3 regions of the Rhizobium sp. LjRoot98 genome follow, and region 3 is predicted to be linked to each of the others. Evidence: predicted binding sites of a transcription regulator. Region 3 holds the regulator's gene; each other region holds the start of a gene.
The links. Region 3 encodes LexA, which represses DNA repair genes until DNA is damaged. Its sites were predicted from a motif close to TGTTCNNNNTGTGTTCNG; they were not measured.

Region 1 (6,559 bases), on a different contig from region 3:
GAGAGCGAGGCAAGGAGCAGGCACAGCGCTATCATCAGCCCCATCGGCACCGACATCTGGCCGCTTGCCAGCGGCCGGTTGCGCTTCTTCGGATGACGGCGGTCGCTGGTGAGATCCGACAGATCGTTGACCACATAGACAGCAGAGGCAAGGAAGCTGAAGGCGAAGAACGCCAGGATGACGTTGACCACCGCATCCATGTGCAAGATGTCGTGGTTGAGGACCATCGGAACGCCGATCAGCACATTCTTTGCCCATTGATGCACGCGGATCGATTTCAGGGCTGCCAACGGGCTCGCCTTGCCGAGATCGAGCTTTTCGGCATCATGTGCCCGGCGCCATTTTTCGGCGGCGGCATCCGGCGCCACGACAATCGCCTTGCGGGCGGCATCAAACACCGGCACGTCATCGCGGCTGTTGCCCATATAGTCGAAACCGCCCTCGCCGAACTGTTCGATCAGTTTTTCCCGCTTGCGGCGGCTGGTGAGGTTGACGTCCGTGGTGCTGTGCAGGACGGAGGAAAAAGCGCCGGTATGAGCTGCAACCCCAAGCGCCACGCTTTCGGCGGCACCGGTGACCAGAATGACCTGCCGGCCGGTTTCGCGCTCGCGCGCCAGACGCTTGAGCACCGCCTCGCGATAGGGCCAGTCGGCCGCCTGGCGTCCGGAGCGTGCGGCAACCTCGTATTTCAGCCGCGCCTTGCCCTTCGTCATCCAGATAAGAACTGCAAATAGCATCAGCGGATTGCGCAACAGAATGATCGCCACGCCCTCCCAGAGCGTGTCGGCAGCAAGCAATGTGCCGTCAAGATCGACGCATAGCGGAATATGCCGCGTTTCTGTCCGAGCATCCATAAGATCAAACCCCGATAAAATATACCCGGGACAGTCCCATGTTCAGCTTTCGAAAGTGCAAACAGCGCTCGCCTTAAGGTTTCAAACTGCTGCGTTGGTTAATGAATCCCGGATATATTCGGTGTTTCAATCCAGCCCGATCCAGTTCAGTGCATCGCGCCAGTCCGTCATACGGACGGGGGTGCCGTGCGACCCTGTCTGGAAAAGGACGATGCGGGCGGGATAGTTCGCTTTCCTCAGCGAGCGGTAGAACGCGATCTGGCCGGACACGGGATAGACAGTATCGGCGCCGCCATGGCTGAAGAATATCGGCAGTTTCTTCTTGTAGGCGGCACTCTTGCTGAAAGCCGCATCAGAGGGACCGCCCATGATCATCATGCCCTTGAGGTCTGCAACAGCCTGCGGATTGCGGGTGAGGCCCCAGCAGATGAAACTGCCCATCGAGGCGCATGAGAGCACGACCGGTCGGCCAGGGGATTGCTGCCGGGCATAGGCAATCAATCCAGCGACATCGGCGACGCCCGCATCATCGAAGGAGCGCATGCTCGGGGCATAGTAGACGCCGCCATTTTCGACAGCGAGGTTCTTTAGCCGGTTGAAATTGCCGCCGAACGACCAGTCATTGGCGCCGAGCCGCCGGTCGCCGCCTCGGCCATGGATGAAGATGACGGTGAATGTCGCGCCCCTCGCAGCACCCACCCGCAGCACATCCAGCGGCCGGGTGGCGAGATCGAGCGTCTCGTTGACCTGCGCGCTCTTGACGCCGAGCGACACATAGGTTCGCCTTACCCGGCGTTCCGGCTCGGTGTCACGAGCGTGGATATCGCGCATCTTGTCGTAATCGACGACGCGGTAATCGCCGCCATCCTCCGTTTCCAGCACCGTTCCATAGGAAAACAGCTCGTCCTTAAAGGGCTTCAGCGGCGCGGCCTGTGCCGGCAAAACCAGGGCGGCCATGACGATTGCGGCAAAAAAGGCACGAAAGGTCAAATGAGTTGTGGACAGGTGCATCCGGAATGTTCCTCTTTTGATCCAAGCCTTGCCATCGGACCTTCCGCAAAGCAACAGTTGGGGCTATTGAAGGCACGATCGGCGTGTTGACGCGCGCGGCTGAGTGATTGGGCTGGCCTGGTCGCTCTCGCGCTGGGAATTTGGCAGAATTCCAGCGATTCGTGCAGACATTCCTGACGGCTCAGTCCGAACCTTGGGCCGGGCCTGAAGCCGCCACCACGGAAAGACATCAAAACAGACTATGACCGACAGCAACGATCTCTTTTCAGCAATGCCCCTGGTACCGAAGCCTGCGACGGATCCCGTCGTGCCAAAGCCGGTTGTTGCCACGCCCGCCGCCGCGCCGGTGGCGGAACAGCGCAGCAGTACCCCGGCGGCGCTGAAGGCCGATGCCGGCGATTACAACGCCTCGGCAATCGAGGTGCTGGAGGGGCTGGAACCTGTGCGCCGCCGTCCCGGCATGTATATCGGCGGCACCGACGAAAAGGCTCTGCACCATCTGTTTGCCGAAGTCATCGACAACTCGATGGACGAAGCTGTTGCCGGACACGCCAATTTCATCGACGTCCATCTCGACGCCGAAGGCTGCCTGTCGGTGACCGATAACGGCCGTGGTATTCCGGTCGAGAACCATCCGAAATTTCCGGGCAAGTCGACGCTCGAAGTGATCATGACCATCCTGCATGCGGGCGGCAAATTCGACAGCAAGGTCTACGAGACCTCCGGTGGTCTGCACGGCGTCGGCGTCTCGGTCGTCAACGCGCTGTCGGACATTCTCGAAGTTGAGGTTGCCCGTAATCGCAAACTCTATCGTCAGCGCTTTTCGCGCGGCATTCCGCAAGGCGGGCTCGAAGAACTGGGCGACGTGCAGAACCGGCGCGGCACGAAGGTCAAGTTCCATCCGGATCCGGAGATCTTCGGATCGCATGCCAAATTCGATCCCGCCCGGCTGTTCCGCATGGCGCGGTCGAAGGCCTATCTGTTCGGCGGCGTCGAAATCCGCTGGTCCTGCGATCCCTCGCTGATCGAAGGTACGGATACGCCGGACAAGGCGGTGTTCCACTTCCCCGGAGGCCTGAAGGATTACCTGCAGGCAACGATGGGCAAGGAATTCACCGTCACCCGCGAAATCTTTGCCGGCAAGACCGAAAAGACCGGCGGCCATGGCGCGCTCGAATGGGCCGTCACCTGGTATGGTGGCGACAGCATCGTACATTCCTATTGCAACACCATTCCGACACCGGAAGGCGGCACGCACGAAGCCGGCTTCCGCATCGCGCTCACCAAGGGCCTCAAAGCCTATGCGGAACTGACGCAGAACAAGCGCGCGGCGATTGTGACCACCGAAGACGTGATGATCTCGGCCGCCGGTATGCTGTCGGTGTTCATCCGCGAACCGGAATTCGTCGGCCAGACCAAGGACAAGCTGGCGACCGTCGAAGCGCAGCGCATCGTCGAGAACGCGCTTCGCGATCCCTTCGACCATTTCCTTGCCGATAACCCGCAAGAAGCCCACAAGCTGCTGGAATGGGTCATCGAGCGCGCCGACGAGCGTGTGCGCCGCCGCAAGGAAAAGGAAGTCACCCGCAAATCGGCGGTGCGCAAGCTGCGCCTGCCGGGCAAGCTTGCCGACTGCTCGCAGAATTCGGCCGAAGGGGCCGAACTTTTCATTGTCGAAGGCGATTCGGCTGGTGGCTCGGCAAAACAGGCGCGCAACCGCTCCAACCAGGCGATCCTGCCTTTGCGCGGAAAAATCCTCAACGTTGCCAGTGCTGGCCGCGAAAAACTCGGCGCCAACCAGCAGATCAGCGATCTCGTCCAGGCGCTCGGCTGCGGCACGCGCAGCAAGTACCGTGAGGAAGACCTGCGCTATGAGCGCGTCATCGTCATGACCGATGCCGACGTCGACGGTGCCCACATCGCCTCGCTGCTGATCACGTTCTTTTATCAGGAAATGCCGGAACTCGTTCGCGGCGGACATCTCTATCTGGCCGTACCGCCGCTTTACCGCATCACCCAAGGGGCAAAGACGCTCTACGCCCGCGACGACGCGCATCGGGTGGAACTGGTCGAGACGGAATTCAATGGCCGCGGCAAGATCGAGATCGGCCGCTTCAAGGGTCTTGGCGAAATGATGCCGGCGCAGTTGAAGGAAACCACGATGGATCCTTCCAAGCGCACGCTCTTGAAAGTCGCCATCGACGAGGTGGATTTCGAAGGCACGCGCGAAGCCGTCGACAACCTGATGGGCACCAAGGCCGATGCCCGCTTCCGCTTCATCCAGGAACGTGCCGTGTTTGCCGACAACCTGGATATCTAGCTCAAAGCCTTCGCAGATCGATTCAACACATTGTGGAATTGATTCAGCTTTCCGCTCCAACTCACGGAGCGGAAACGGTTTTCCCTGAAGTAACCTCGCTCTGCGTCAGGCGATGGCCTTTTCCATGAACAGGCTGAACGGGTCCGGTTGATAGGAACCGAACGGTCCAATCTCGACATAGCCGGCGGTCTTGTAGAGGCCGATCGCCTCCGGCTGATAGATGCCGGTCTCAAGCCGGATGGCCGACAGTCCGGCGCCGCGGCCATGGCCTTCGAGATGCTCGAGCAGCTTGCGGCCGATCTTCAGGCCACGTGCCTGCGGATCGACGAACATGCGCTTGATCTCGGCGCTGCCATCACCAGCATCCACCAGCGCACAACAGCCGACGACCTCTCCCTCATGGCGGGCGACGAAAAAGGAGACGGACGGTTTTTCCAGCGTCGAGACATCGACAAGGTGATTGCTTTCGGCCGGATAAAGCGATTGCGCGTAGGCATCGGATTGATCAAGCAAGTTCTGGACGCCCGGCTGGCGCGGCGATTCTTTTTCAATGGTCAGAGTCACTTGGCGTTGTTCCTTCGCAGATCGATTCATCCCGTTTCCAGTCAATCCTAAAAGTACGGTAGTGAAAACGACAGACGGAAAATCTGGCCATGTACGGCGGCTAACCTCACTCAGAGCAACCGGCAGAAACAAATTGTTTCCAAGCCTTCCCCACTTTGCCTTACTTCCGGAGCAAACGGGCCCTTAGTTCAGCGAAGTCAGAATCGCTCCTTACAGAACGATTTTTCACCGAATTGGAGAGATATCCACGATGGTTCCTGCCCTGATCGTCATGACAATTCTCGGCTGCGACGATAGCGTCAGCCAGTGCCACTACGTCTCGACCGTCAGCGGCACGTGGCAGAGCATTGCCGTCTGCGATGCGGAATCACAGAAACAATTGCCGAAATTCTCCAACGCCAATTATCCGGTGATCGTCGCGGTCTGCGAAACATCCGGCAACACGATGGCAGACGCCAAGGATCCCGCGCCTGTGCCCGCAACGCAGCCTGCTCTCGATCAGGCGCATGCCGTTACGAAGGATGCCGTCCCGACACCACCCACGACCGAACAGAAACAGCCTAGCTTGCCGCGCCGGACATTGGCGATGGTGACAGGAGCTCTGCCCGACGCCTCGGACCTGCGCAATGCGGTGACCAAACCCGTCCACTATATCGAGGACGGCTATTCCTGGGTGGCCCGGAAGTTTACAAAGTAAACCCTATACCAGCCCGGCAGCGATCAGGCTTTCAGCGCTGGCGCGGATTGCCTCGTCCCCTGAACGCGGCCTCCAGCCGAGCAGACGCTTTGCCTTTTCATGCGACACGCGCTGGTCGCGGCCGAGTTCGGCGACGATCAGTTTCAGGCCGGGATCGAAGCGCGAGGCAACGCCCGCCAACCAGTTGGGCAAAACGAATTTCGGCAGTTTTTTCCCGTAGGCTGGAAAGTCCCGTTTCAAGACCCGGGCAATATGCTTGATCGACAGCGCCTCGCCCGCAATGATGAAGCGCTCGCCCGCAGCCTTTGGTATCGTCATGGCAAGAACATGCGCCTCTGCGGTATCGCGCACGTCGACGACAGGCACGCTGAAATCCGGCATGGCGGGATAGCGGCCTTTCAACAGGCTTTTTACCACACCGACCGACGTTCCTGTCTCCGAGCCTAGGATGGGTCCAAGGATCATGCCCGGATTGACGACGGCGAGTTCAAGGCCTTGTTCGTGTGCAAAGGCCCAGGCGGCGCGTTCGGCCAGCGTTTTCGACTTGTAGTAGGGCGTTGCAAGCACGCCATCGACATCGGTCCAGTCCGTCTCCGAAAAAGGCGCCCTGCCCGCCCCATAGCTGATGGCGGCAATGGAGGATGTCAGAACCACGCGGCTGACACCGGCGTTCTTTGCGGCGCGCAGCACGCGCAACGTTCCCTCCCGCGCCGGCAGAATGAGGTCATTTTCATGCCTGGGAACGCGTGAGGGAAAAGGTGACGCGGTATGGATGACGTGCCCAGCTCCTGTAAGGGCATCATCCCATCCGGCGTCTACCGTGAGATCCGCGACAACGAAGGAGAGCTTTCCCTGAATTGCGCCGTCAACCGAGCGGATCGCCGCCTCGATGGCCTGCGCCTTTTTCATCGACCGCAGGGTTCCGCGAACCTCGTAGCCTGCACGCAGCAAAGACGCGGCGACGTGACCCCCGAGGAAACCGCCTATGCCCGTCACAACGACCGGCCTTGTCGTATCGTTCTTCATTGCCACACTCCGCACCTGCCGCACCGATCTTCATCAGCTACATGGTGGGTTTGGCACCCTGTGTCAAAGGCGGACTGTCCGGATTGT
Region 2 (6,559 bases), on a different contig from region 3:
GGCCTGCGCAACGATCTGGAGCCGCCCGCCCGCGAACTCGAGCCGGACATCACTTCAGTCTCTGAGGCGCTTGGTCTGACGGAGGCCTGTCTTGTCCGGATGTCCGGATCGGGTGCCTCCTGCTTCGGCCTTTACGCAAGCACTGAAGCCCGGGACGAAGCGGCAGCTGTTCTTTCCAGGCAACACCCTAACTGGTACGTTCTGGCCTGCAACAGCGTTGATGGAGACCACGATGACCGAGGCTAAATCGCCAAGACCTTTCGTTCCGGTCGGGATCGCGGTGCTCACCGTCTCCGATACCCGCACGCTGGCTGACGACCGTTCCGGCGATACGCTGGCCGCCCGCATCACCGATGCCGGACACCGGCTCGAGGCCCGCGCCATCGTTCCGGACGACAAGCAGAGGATCGCGGCACAGGTGAAGGCCTGGACGTTGACCGACACGATCGACGTGGTGATCACCACCGGCGGCACGGGTTTTACCGGACGCGACGTGACGCCTGAGGCGCTGGAGCCTCTGTTTGAAAAGCGCATGGACGGCTTTTCCGAGGTCTTCCACCGGATTTCCTATGACAAGATCGGCACCTCGACGATCCAGTCACGCGCCACCGGCGGCGTTGCCAATGCCACCTTCATCTTCGTGCTGCCGGGCTCGCCCGGCGCCTGCAAGGACGCCTGGGACGGCATCCTCAAGCAGCAGCTCGACTACCGGCACATGCCGTGCAACTTCGTCGAGATCATGCCCCGGCTGGACGAGCACCTGAAACGCGGCTGACCGCCACTTTTCAAACGGCCCAATCCTTCCTGTTCCATTCGTAACAGCGCGCCACGATGCAGCATCGTAGAACTGTCCTCATCGGGAGACGGAATGAGGAGGACAGAATGGCAGGCTCACCCACCGGTGATGCGACCTCCCTCCCCATCCAGATCTCGGCAGACAGCATGAAGGCGGCGGATTTCACGTTTCGAAAGCCGTCCCGCAAAGCGATACGACGCGGCGGCTGGGTTTGACGCGGCAAGCCATTTTAACGGTTCATTTTTTCATGACGGCAGGGCAGGTCCGAAAGGGCCTGCTCTTTTTGCGGTGGGCCGCGCCTACAGGTTTTCCGCACCCGGGCGGTTGGCGATGGCCACCCATGCCGGCACCAGTTCGCTGCCAAGCTTGCGTGCCGCCCGGCCATTGGCAAAATCAGCAAGCTGCATCGATGTTTTGGCGATCGCTGCCGCCTGCTGTTTCGATAGCAGCAATCCCTGTTCCAGCGGTGCCGGACGGGTGACGATGCGCTGCAGGAATGGCCGGCGATACTGCCTCGAAGGTGAGAAACGCGCCGGCATCTTGTTCAGCGACATATATTCCGCCACGTCGTCGATCCAGCGCCCCGCCGGCCTGGCGCCTGCTTCAAGCAAAAGCAGCCAATTGCCACGCGCGGAACGGACGATGTCGGTCATGTCCCAGCTCGTACAGAAACGGGCGCCCGCAGCATCTGCCACACGGCTCGAACCATCCTGTGAGGCATGATCGAGAATAATCACGTCGCTCACCAGCCCTTCCACGGCACCCGCCACCAGCGCCGAAAGTGTCTGCGCCAGTTCAGCTTCATTATCGCGGGTTTCGGTGATGATCGTCAGCATTGCCGTCCATACCGCATTGCACACAAATTTTCCACACGCCCTTCTTCCCCGGGCGATTAACTTTTGATTCATGATGAATGCACCGGCATTCGCACCCAGGAACGATTACCCGTATCCGAGCCATGCATCGGATTTTTGTTCTTGCATTGTTCTCATTTTCGCGATAGGAAAATAATCAGAGGACATCGGAGAGTCTGTACCGACTGTCTCCCGGAGAAACCCATGAACGAGCTGTCTCAGATCAGGCAGGGCGCTTTGGCGCCTGCCAATACGGCAGATATGGCCGAAGCGATGATTGCCAGCTCCGGGCTGCGCATCGAGATCGACCGGCGGCGTGGACGTGGCGCGGCGATCAATTCGTCCGGCCGGTTCGAACAGGTGTCGCGGCAGCTCGAAGATGACGGCTGGGATTCACTGGAGGACCTGCCGGTCTTCAAGACCGAAGTCCAAGTGGAGAAACCGCGTTCGATCATCAGCCGCAACGATTCACCCGACATTCCTTTCGACCGCTCCGTCAACCCCTATCGGGGATGCGAGCATGGCTGCATCTATTGCTTCGCCCGCCCGACCCACGCCTATATGGGCCTGTCGCCGGGGCTCGATTTCGAGGCAAAGCTGTTTGCCAAGCCGGACGCTGCAAAGCTGCTGGAGCGGGAACTGGCCAAGCCCGGCTACAAGGTCCGTCCGATCGCCATCGGCACGAATACCGATCCCTACCAGCCGGTCGAGAAGGAATGGCGGATCATGCGCCAGATTCTCGAAGTTTTGAAAGCCGCTGATCATCCGGTGATGATCGTCACCAAATCGGCGATGGTGATGCGTGACATCGATATCCTGGCCCCGATGGCTGAGAAAGGCCTGGCGAAAGTCGGTCTGTCGGTGACGACGCTCGACCGCAAGCTTGCCCGCCTGATGGAGCCACGGGCCTCGACGCCATCCAAGCGGCTGGAAGCCATCAAGGCGCTGTCCGAAGCCGGCATTCCCTCAACGGTGATGATGGCGCCGGTCATTCCGGCCCTCAACGACCATGAGATCGAACGGGTGCTGGATGCGGGCAAGACCGCTGGAGCAACGAGTGCGAGCTACGTGCTGTTGCGCCTACCGATCGAAGTCAGCCCGCTGTTTCGCGATTGGCTGCTGCGCAATTATCCGGATCGCTACCGCCACGTCATGTCGCTGGTCCGCTCGATGCGCGGCGGCAAGGATTACGACGCGGAATTTGGCAAGCGCATGAAGGGTGCCGGTCCCTATGCCTGGCAGATCGGCCGCCGTTTCGAGCTGGCCGCCAAGCGGCTGGAACTGAATTTCACCCGGCGCCCGCTGAACTGCGATCTGTTTGTGCCGCCGTTGGGGACCGGTGTTCAACTGTCACTTCTCTGACGGGCAACAGGATTGATCCGGGCGCAATCCCGAAGATCGAATACCGATGCTGCTTCTTGCCCCGAGGCAGCATGGGTCATCCTCCGGCAACCGCCTCATTGCCGAAGGACTTGCAGGGAATCGGGCTTGTATGCGAGTTTCGCCGCATGTCACGACGCACACCGCCCGATTCCCCCTTTCTTTTCGACACCATTGAAGGCCCCGATTTCAGCTTCGAGCTGGCTGGACGCCGCGATGGATTGTGGCCAGTCGCAGGAACCGATGAAGCCGGACGCGGTCCCCTCGCAGGCCCGGTCGTTGCCGCCGCCGTCATCCTCGACCCCGACAACATTCCCGAAGGCCTGAACGACAGCAAGCAGCTGTCGATCGCCCGCCGCGAGGAATTGTTCGAGATCATCCTGTGCACTTCCATCGTCTCGATCGCCTCGTCCGGAGCAGGCAGGATTGACGACACGGATATCCGCAAGGCAAGCCTCGACGCGATGCGCCGGGCTGTAGCGGGCCTGTCACAGGCACCGGCGCTGGTGCTGGCCGACGGCCGCGACATACCACCTGGCCTTGCTTGCATGGGCAAGGCTGTCGTCAAGGGCGATGCCCGGTCGCTGTCGATTGCGGCCGCATCGATCATTGCCAAGGTAGCACGCGACCGCATGATGACCCGTGCCGACCTGGTTTTCCCCGCCTACGGTTTTGCCACCCATGCCGGTTACGCCACGCAGCGCCATCGCAATGCCATCGGCGATCATGGCCCCTGCCCGCTCCACCGGATGAGTTTCAGGCCATTGCGGCAAGACGGCGCTGAAATACCGAATGAAGAGTTGCCCGCCTGAAAACGTGACTGCACCGGCTTGGAACAACACCGCGTGTCCAGCGTTTAATACACCGGTCATTGACATAAAAAGACACAGCCGCGGTTTTTCTTGTGTGCGGCGTGCCGCGGGTAACAAACAACCGGGCGGACGGGTTATAGAACCAAGAACAATATCTACCCGCGATTCCCGTGAAAGGTTCGAACCGTGTTTTTTGGACTGATTTTCATCTCTGCGACAGCAGGGGCCAGCATTCCAGCAACGCCGGAACCAACCGCGGACGCCCTCCAATTGGATCTGCAGACCGCCTATAGCTGCAAGGATATCGACGGCCGCAAGGTCTGGAAGGGTGGGCTTGCCTATTACATCCAGTCATTCGTCTATGATGACGCGACGCCGGATGATGCAGGCAATATGGCTACCGACGCAGTCCTGGCTGAGGACAACAGCCCTGAGACGATGCAGGAGTTCGCGCAGGCCTGCCTGACGATGGCACCGACTGCGAGCATGGATAACTAAAAGGTTTATCCCGCAACGTTTCACTTTTTGACCGGCAAGCATCCGCCCCGAAGAAACTTCGCTGGCGGCGGCACGCCTGCGGGGTCGCTTACCCGGATCAATATCCGCAGACGATCCCGTCAGCAGACACAAAAAAGGCCGGCGCGAGCCAGCCTTTTCAAATCTCTATTGTGCAGACAATCAGTTCAGGCGGGTCTTGACGTCGCTGAGCGCCTTGGCGAACAGCGCTGCCTGTGTTGCCGCGTCCGACTTTGCCGTGATGACGCTTTCGGCGGCAGCAATGGCGATGTCGACGGCAGTGGCGCGAACCGAATTGATCGCGTCGGTTTCGGCCTGCTTGATCTTCTGTTCCGACAGGGCCGTGCGGCGAGCGACGAATTCGTCGGTCTTCTGCTTGGCTTCGGCAGTCAGCATTTCGGCTTCGCGTTCAGCAGCGGCAACGATGTTGGCGGCTTCAGCTTCAGCGTCCTTGCGCTTCTTCTGGTATTCGACCAGCAGAGCCTGGGCTTCGGCGCGCAGGCGCTTGGCTTCGGCCAGTTCGTTGGTGATACGGCCAGCGCGCTCGTCGAGCGACTTTGCCAGCATGCCCGGAACCTTGAGGTAGACGACGAGAGCGAGGAAAAGCACCAAGCCGACGGTGGCCCAGAATGTGGCCAGTGAGGTCAAATCCATGATGCTCTCCTTACTTCGCCGTTGCCTTGACCGCAGAAGCGATCTCGGCCTTCGATGCCTTGCCGCCGATCAACTGCTCGACAACGGCTGCCGCAGTTTCTTCAGCGATTGCGCCGACGTCGGCCAGAGCCTTCGTCTTGATATCGGCGATGCGGGCTTCCGCAGCGGAAATCTTGTTGTTCAGGCTGGCTTCGACCGCAGTACGATCGGCAGCAGCCTTTGTCTTTGCAGCTTCGCGCGCCTCGGAGGCGATCGCGTTGCCCTTGGCCTTGGCAGCGGCCAGTTCCTGCTCGTAGGCAGCAATGGCGGCGTCCGCCTCTGCCTTCGAACGGGATGCATCATCGAGGTCGCGTGCGATCGTATCGTTACGCGTTTCGAGGATACCACCGATGCGCGGCATGACGACCTTCGACATCAGAAGGTAGAAAAGACCGAAAGTAATCGCCAGCCAAAGCAGCTGCGACGCAAATGTCGAAGAATCGAAGGGCGGGAACACTCCCGAGCCATGTCCGCCTTCTTGGGCAACACCGGTTTCGGTGTGGACCTCGCCGGCAGCGGCGTCGTGGGTCTCTGCGCCTTCGGTGGTGGTTGACTGGGCGTATGCCGCGGTCACAAACATGCTCACCTCCAGGTGCATTCAAAAAAGATGCGGGCCGCGACCGAAACCGCGGCCCTGCCTTCAAGCCGGTCTTAGACCGCGAAAAGGAGAAGCAGAGCTACGAGCAGCGAGAAGATGCCCAGAGCTTCCGTAACGGCGAAGCCGAATACGAGACGGCCGAACTGGCTGTCTGCTGCCGACGGGTTGCGCAGGGCGCCCGACAGGTAGCTACCGAAAATGTTGCCGAGGCCGAGAGCCGTGCCGGCCATACCGAGGCAAGCGAGACCTGCGCCGATGTACTTTGCTGCTTCCGCGTCCATGATTTTCTCCTTGAAATGGTTGTTGCGGCTAACTTTGGTACTTTCACCGATCAGGACCGAAGAACGATCCGGAGCGAGAAAGCCCCACGACTTTATTCCTTAGTGGCCACCCGGATGCACTGCGTCGTTGAGGTACATGCAAGTCAGCACCGCAAAGACATAGGCCTGGAGGAAGGATACGAGGAATTCGAGACCCGTGAGGGCAACGGTCATGATGAGCGGAAGGATCGCACCACCGATACCCAGCGCGCCGAGGGTTCCAAGCGAGGCAACGAAGCCTGCGAACACTTTCAGCGTGATGTGGCCGGCCAGCATGTTCGCGAAGAGACGAACGGAAAGGCTGATCGGACGGGACAGGAAGGAGATCACTTCGATTGCAATAACCAAAGGCAGAAGGATACCAGGTACGCCAGAGGGCACGAACACATTGAGGAAGCCAAGGCCGTGCTTATAGAAACCGTAGAACACCACAGTACCGATGACGAAGAGCGCAAGCGCAAAGGTCACGATGATCTGGCTGGTGACGGTGAAGAAGTAGGGAACCATGCCGAGCATGTTTGCTGTCAGGATGAACATGAACAGCGAGAACACCATCGGGAAGAATTTCATGCCGTGGGAGCCTGCGCCTT
Region 3 (6,559 bases):
TGCGCCTGATTTAACCCGCCGCCTCTTATGACCTACCTAGCCGCAATCACATATCTGACGCCGCGGCCTATTCCATAAAGCGCAGCGGCGATAACGAAGAACACAACAACCTTTTCCAAGTCCCCTGAGCCGTTGCCCAGCACAAGGCCAAGCGCCCCGATAGCGGCTGAAAGGATGGCGAGAGCAGTAAAGCCCCAGCAAATCACATTCGCCAGGCGAATCATCATGGGCGATGATGTGGCGGGCTCAGACATGGCAAACTCCAATTGGGATGTTGCCGTATCGCTTACACCAGAAATCCTAACTGGATTGCAAACTCCAAGCTATCTGCCGGGCTACCCCCCCAGCTTGGCTGACGGTGCTGGGTGCGTATCCAGCAGCTTGCTTTAGTGCGGGGCTCGTCAGCTTCCCCTCGGATATGGTTGCGGACACAGGATTTGAACCTGCGACATCCAGCTTATGAGGCTGGCAAGCTACCGGGCTGCTCTACTCCGACAAACTGAAAAATTGGCAGCGTTCTTTTTGAGCGATTGGCGGTGAAAAACCGATCAGAGGCCCGGTGATACCGCAACAGATCAGCCATAAAATCACCTTATGGCTTGAAATATTACACTGCTTCGGAAAATTCAGAAATATCAAGCTATACGGGTACCAAGCCGTTCAGCGTCTCAATCATCGCTTTTATGGTGTTGCGGCCGGTGGCGTCCACAACATATCCGCCCATACCCTTTAGGAAGCCGCCATTGACGACGACGCGGTGGTTTTTCGGGAAAACGTCGCGAGCTTCTTTCCGGGTGAGTTTAGGGCCAGCCTGGTTTTCCTTTTCGATCCGGCGGGCCGGTCGCCGTTCCATTGATTCCAGTTCGGCCGCCTCGGCGGCGCGGATGTTCTCGATGTCTGTAGCTAGGATGCGCAGCGGGCAACCGGCCACACCAAGGATAGCCGAAACTCCGTCGCAGTCGGAAAGCGTATAGAAGCTGTGGGGATCGCGCACGAAGGCGTAACCTACCATCAGTGGGAACCGTTTCACGATGCACGCGTCCGTCCGGTGAAGCGAAGCGAGGGGAAGACGCTGACGACGGTGAAGACTGGCGGGCGTCTGCATGACGGACGTGGCCAATATCGATCTGCTATGTGGAGAAGAACAAGAGCCGTCACGGCACGATGCGCTATTACCTGCGCATCGATGGAAAGCGGATATGCCGACTTCCGGATGATATTCAGAGCGAGCAATTTTCCATTGAATACTGGAAGGCCTGCAAGACCGCCCAGCCCGTGATGGCGCGTGTCGATATTCCGAAAGCTCTGTCCTTCATCGTGAAGCCAAACAGCTTCCGGCTCTGCGTGGAATACATGTGCAGCAACGCTTTCACCACGCTCGACAAGTCCACGCAGGATCGCCGGCGGAATATCATGGAGGCGATGTGGCTGGAACCGTTGAGCGAAAAAGACGGCAGGCTATTTGCCGACATGCCGGTGTCAAAAATGGATGTGGAAAATTTAGAGGTCCTGCGGGATCGCAAGAAAGAGGTGCCCTTTGTGGCTGACGATGCGCCGTGTCTTCGACACGAAGAAGGATGGCAAGCCCGTGGTGCCGAACATCGCTCGGCTCGTTGAACCATTCCGCGCCTATAGCGACGGGCACCACACCATCGCGCCCGACGAGATCGGCAAGTTCATCGATCACCACGGCCAGAAGTCGAAAGCCGTACTGGCGCTGTCGCTGTTAATGCAGACCGGCTTTCGCGTATCGGACTTGGCTGTTATCGGCCCGCAGCATCGGTGTGGCGATATTCTCAAGCTGCGGCTATTCAAGAACCGCAACCGGACGCCGGTGGATATCGAGATTGCCATTCACCCGATCCTTGAAGCCGTGATGGAGTTGCACCCTGTCACCGGGCTCACCAATGTGCGGACTGAGTTCGACAAAGCTTTCACAGTGAAGGGACTTGGAAACAGAGTGTCCGCATGGTTCAGCCAGGCAAGGGGCTGGCAACTGATCAGGCGCACAACGAAGCCACCGACTATATGCTGGAAGCGATGTTCGGCTGGAAGGACGGGAAGACATCCAAGATCTACACGCGCAACGCAGACCATGCGCGGCTGGCCAGACAGGCCGTATCGAAGATCAACTGTGATGGGATGGGCACGAATTGCTCGAAAGCAAGGACGGGACGGAGGGGTGAAATAGGAACCGACTGCCACACCCGCTATATTTTCGATTGATTTCAAGGTCTTACTGGTGGAGCAAGAAAGGTTTGGAGGCCTCGCCCGGAATTGAACCGGGGTGCAAGGATTTGCAGTCCTCTGCGTCACCACTCCGCCACGAGGCCTCACCAGTTCAAATAGTCGAACTGTGGCGGCGGTTTAGAATGATCCTAGACAAATCGCAAGAGGGTATTTCTGAAAAACGTTCTTGGTCATTTCTGAGATGCCGTTTCCGAACCCTTCTTCCACAGCTTTGGGGATGAACAAGCCGGTGTGCGAGGAGCCGAAAACGAGATTGCGGCGTCCCGGTCAAAGCGCCACGTCCCTGCCCTGTTGCCGGGCGCATTCTCACGAAGGTGACGGGCGACGGATTCGTGAATTGGTGCGCAAGTGCTGCCGTCGGCTGTTCGATTGATGAAGCGCCAAAGCCCTTAGCGAAACGGCACTGTTTCTAACGCCCTAACGATGCCAATCGTTCAGCTCTTGGCTGGAGCGATCCGCATTATCTGTCCACGTCTCAATTGACGCGCGGGCAACCCTGGCGGTTTGCAAGTTTCAAGACAGTGTATTCGCCACGGCGTCCAATGCCGTCAACGACAACAAGGCGCCGGTTTATCGAGCGGATGCCGGGATCACGCATTCCGTACTGATAGGCACGGCGGATTGCCTGCCGTTCACTGCAATTGCTGCGCGGACGATACTCATTATTGTATCGCCGGTCTCTGTATTCAACTGCGGGACTGTCGCGTCCGATGTATATGTCCAAGGATTGGGCCAACGATGCTGGTGCCTGAACAGTCGAAATGACTGTGGCCATCAATGCCACGACCAAAACTTTTGTAAAAACGGTTCTCACATTGGCCTCCTGGGTTCCGTCCACGAATAGAGCCGATAGGTCAACGAAATCCTACTAAATAGGTTCCAAAAATAGGGTGCGATAGGGGAACGGCAACATTTGCCGATGCGCAAGCCGCATTGAAAATTCATAGGCTTACAGCCCGTTAATCGGGCGTATTGAAGGAAAAATCATGTCCCTTATTTCCGCCGCTACTCATGATTTAGAGTGCTCCGGTCGGTTCATGAGGTCGCTAAGGCATTATCTTTCAGGGGGCAAAACTATCGTCGCGCCGGACGGTGACAGGTTTGCAGCCATGTCTACAAATCACGCAATCTTCCCCACTCCTTTAAGCTGCCATAGCTGAAGTGATATCAGATCAATGATAACGGCGGATCAGCCCGACGAGTTTTCCCTGTATCTTGACCCGGTCCGGTCCAAAAATCCGCGTCTCATAGGCAGGGTTGGCGGCTTCCAGGGCGATCGAGGCGCCTTTGCGGCGAAACCGCTTCAATGTCGCTTCCTCGTCATCAACCAGGGCGACGATGATTTCACCGGGGCTGGCGCTGTTCGTATTGCGGATGATGACCGTGTCGCCGTCGAGAATGCCCGCCTCGATCATCGAATCACCGCGCACTTCAAGTGCGTAGTGCTCACCGGTCCCAACCATCTCGAGCGGCACGGAAATATCATGTGTATTGTTCTGGATCGCGGAGATCGGTACGCCGGCGGCGATCCTGCCCATGACCGGTATGGAGACGGTATCGTTGTTTGCGGCGGCCTTGACGGGTGCGGCAGGTGCCGGTTGTGCACCAAGACTGCCCTGGATGACGCTCGGTGAAAAGCCGCGCTTGGGCTGGAGGCTCGTGGTATAGGCTTCTGGTAACTTGATCACTTCCAGCGCCCTCGCCCGGTTGGGCAGACGCCGGATGAAGCCTCGCTCCTCAAGCGCTGTAATCAGCCGATGAATGCCGGATTTCGACGCAAGATCCAGTGCATCCTTCATCTCGTCGAACGATGGCGGTACGCCCGATTCCTTCATTCTTTCGTGAATGAACAGAAGCAGTTCCTGTTGCTTGCGGGTCAGCATGAACGATCACTCCAGAATCGAGAAACAAATCAAGAACGAACACTATCTGTTCCATATGTGTTCCGCAAGTCCCTAAAATTCGTGAGTGTTTTCAACGCAACAGAAAATCATGCTGCATAGCGGCTCCTTTCCGCTCAGCATTCCGCCTGCCATTTATCGCGGGAAGCTATCTGTTGGAACCTTTGCGCGGCCGGTACCGTTTCGGTTTATCTCGTAACAATGCGATGGACGGCCTGCTCCGGATGCCGTCCGAGGAGGCTTTGATGGCGAAATACACCGATGAGCGCGCTTCCGATGCCGATGTGCAGAAAACCGTGGAATTGAGCGGCGTGCAGGCCCGTCAAGGCTTTTTAGGCCGGCCGGTACTGATGGTATTAATCTGCGGCCTGGTCCTTGCAATGCTCGCCTGGGCCGGTGCGGAAGTGTTTGGCGAAAGCACAGACAACGACGCTGCGACCAAGGTTGAGGAAAAGCTGCCTGCCCCGAACAATGGCGCTCCGGCCACGCAGGGAACCCCGGCCGATCCGGCGCAAATGGCACCTGCGGACAAGGACCCGACGCCACAGACAGGCTCAGGCGGATAAGCGGATCGGATCCGGCTCAAGCCTCTGCCGAATCGGGAGAAGGCCTTACGCCCAGCTTCCTAGCTGGAAGCCGGCCATTTGCGCGCCCACCAGACCGAAAGCCGCCGCCGCTTTCGCCGGACGAAGGCAAGGTCGTGCGACAGGACGAGAAGGCCAAGGGGAATCATCCAGAAACCGAGAACCGGGAGAAAACCGAGAATGCCGCCAAAGATCAGCGCGCCGCCGATGGAAATGCGCAAAAGGCGCGATTGCGGCAGCCGCATGCGCCACGTGCCGATGACGAGTTCGTGGGTGCGGGCATCGATGCCGAATTTTTTTGTTTTCCGCTGTTCTGCCATCAAATACCACCTGCCAAATGTCTGGCCACCCGCCATGCCCTGCGAACGCTGCAATCCTGCGGGTTTACCCCCGGCAAATCAACGGCGCGCTTTCAACTCTCACATGGGGAGTTGTCCACAATCAGACAAGATTGTGCATTTTTTTTGAAAAACCGCTTGGCAAATCGGAAAAGCATTTGTATTAGCAGCCTCACTTCTGCAGCACACACCGCCGCAGATTATCCCTGGTAGCTCAGCGGTAGAGCATTCGACTGTTAATCGACAGGTCGCCGGTTCGAATCCGGCCCGGGGAGCCAATTTCCAAAGGCCTTGCTGAAAAAGCAAGGCCTTTTTGGTTTCTGGCAATACCGCCCTGCGCCGCCTTCATGTCCTACCGGTAACCACTGGCGTCCGCCGGTTTTCCGGCATCCTGCACCTCGGTCATGTAGCGCCAGCAGTCCGGCCGCGATCCGTCGAGATCGGTAAAGCCGTAAATCTTGGCGAGATCGCCGCTTGAGGTCGATTGCCCGTTGAGGCGTCCCCGCTCCGGATCCGCAGCCAGGGCTGAAACGGCGCGGCCGGTAAAGCGCGGGGTTTCGGAAATCACGAAATGCGGCTGGGCCTTTATCGCTTCCATCCAGTTTTCCTCGCGCACACCAAAGATGTCGAGCATCATTTCAGAACGCATCCAGCCTGGAGAGATTGCCACCGATGTCGCTGCATGCGGCGCCAGATCCTGCGCGTGTGCCCACGCCATGCGAATGACACTGGTCTTGGCGAGATCGTAGAACGGGCTGAGCCGGTAGTGGGTGGCATTGTATTGCGCCGTGCCATCGGTCATCTCGACCAGCAAGCCACCAGGATTCTCGATCATCAATGGCAATGCGTAATGGGCGGTGACCAGATGGGTATCGATCGCCAACCGCAAGAGTTTCAGGCCATTTTCAAGCGAGTGTTCCCAGACCGGCTTGTTCCATTCGGTCAAATACTCGCCGCCCCAGATGTCATTGACAAGGATATCGAGCCGCTTTTCGTCGCGGCGGATGCGGGCGACCACAGTCTCGACTTCGGCGTGGATGAGATGATCCACCCGCACGGCAATGCCTTTGCCACCAGCCTGTGTCACAAGTTCAGCGGTTTCTTCGATCGTTTCCGGGCGGCCATAGTCCGATTGCCGGGTTCGTGTTGTGCGGCCGGTCACGTAGACGGTTGCGCCCGCTGCCCCCAGTTCCACGGCGATGCCACGGCCAGCACCACGCGTCCCGCCGGCCACAAGTGCGATTTTCCCTTGCAGGTCGCTTACCATGTGAATGTCCTCCTTACTGGAATCGGAACCACAAACAGAGTTGATAATAACCGAACGTTCGTTCATAAACAAAGTGAACGCAAGGGGAAAATAATGCCGCGCCCACGCACATTGTCTGACGAACACCTGCTTGATCTGGTGCTGACGCTGATCCACGCAGAGGGGCCGGAGACGGCGACGTTTGCCGCTGTCTCCAAGGCAAGCGGCCTGTCCGGCTCG

Region 1: a site for LexA is predicted at 1,872-1,889, ahead of parE (DNA topoisomerase IV subunit B). Genes of this name have one in related genera too.
Region 2: a site for LexA is predicted at 1,769-1,786, ahead of ACSQ3J_RS03555 (PA0069 family radical SAM protein). Genes of this name have one in related genera too.

Annotation. Positions count from the first base shown of each region.
Region 1 is NZ_CAXUPW020000006.1:61,840-68,398, reverse strand. It holds gene ACSQ3J_RS19490 (UbiA family prenyltransferase) at 1-854, opposite strand, end outside; gene ACSQ3J_RS19485 (alpha/beta hydrolase family protein) at 981-1,865, opposite strand; gene parE (DNA topoisomerase IV subunit B) at 2,107-4,185, shown strand; gene ACSQ3J_RS19475 (GNAT family N-acetyltransferase) at 4,291-4,779, opposite strand; gene ACSQ3J_RS19470 (hypothetical protein) at 5,000-5,446, shown strand; gene ACSQ3J_RS19465 (SDR family oxidoreductase) at 5,450-6,472, opposite strand.
Region 2 is NZ_CAXUPW020000001.1:712,653-719,211, forward strand. It holds gene ACSQ3J_RS03535 (4-(cytidine 5'-diphospho)-2-C-methyl-D-erythritol kinase) at 1-246, shown strand, start outside; gene moaB (molybdenum cofactor biosynthesis protein B) at 233-775, shown strand; gene ACSQ3J_RS03545 (hypothetical protein) at 883-1,011, shown strand; gene ACSQ3J_RS03550 (hypothetical protein) at 1,096-1,632, opposite strand; gene ACSQ3J_RS03555 (PA0069 family radical SAM protein) at 1,855-3,012, shown strand; gene ACSQ3J_RS03560 (ribonuclease HII) at 3,159-3,842, shown strand; gene ACSQ3J_RS03565 (hypothetical protein) at 4,113-4,340, shown strand; gene ACSQ3J_RS03570 (F0F1 ATP synthase subunit B) at 4,521-5,012, opposite strand; gene ACSQ3J_RS03575 (F0F1 ATP synthase subunit B) at 5,023-5,631, opposite strand; gene ACSQ3J_RS03580 (F0F1 ATP synthase subunit C) at 5,703-5,930, opposite strand; gene ACSQ3J_RS03585 (F0F1 ATP synthase subunit A) at 6,030-6,559, opposite strand, start outside.
Region 3 is NZ_CAXUPW020000017.1:15,475-22,033, forward strand. It holds gene ACSQ3J_RS28680 (hypothetical protein) at 33-254, opposite strand; tRNA gene ACSQ3J_RS28685 (tRNA-Met) at 420-497, opposite strand; gene ACSQ3J_RS28690 (hypothetical protein) at 641-1,105, opposite strand; gene ACSQ3J_RS28695 (hypothetical protein) at 1,135-1,617, shown strand; gene ACSQ3J_RS28700 (hypothetical protein) at 1,538-2,191, shown strand; tRNA gene ACSQ3J_RS28705 (tRNA-Cys) at 2,260-2,333, opposite strand; gene lexA (transcriptional repressor LexA) at 3,423-4,133, opposite strand; gene ACSQ3J_RS28715 (hypothetical protein) at 4,397-4,717, shown strand; gene ACSQ3J_RS28720 (hypothetical protein) at 4,777-5,055, opposite strand; tRNA gene ACSQ3J_RS28725 (tRNA-Asn) at 5,277-5,351, shown strand; gene ACSQ3J_RS28730 (SDR family oxidoreductase) at 5,426-6,340, opposite strand; gene ACSQ3J_RS28735 (TetR/AcrR family transcriptional regulator) at 6,434-6,559, shown strand, end outside.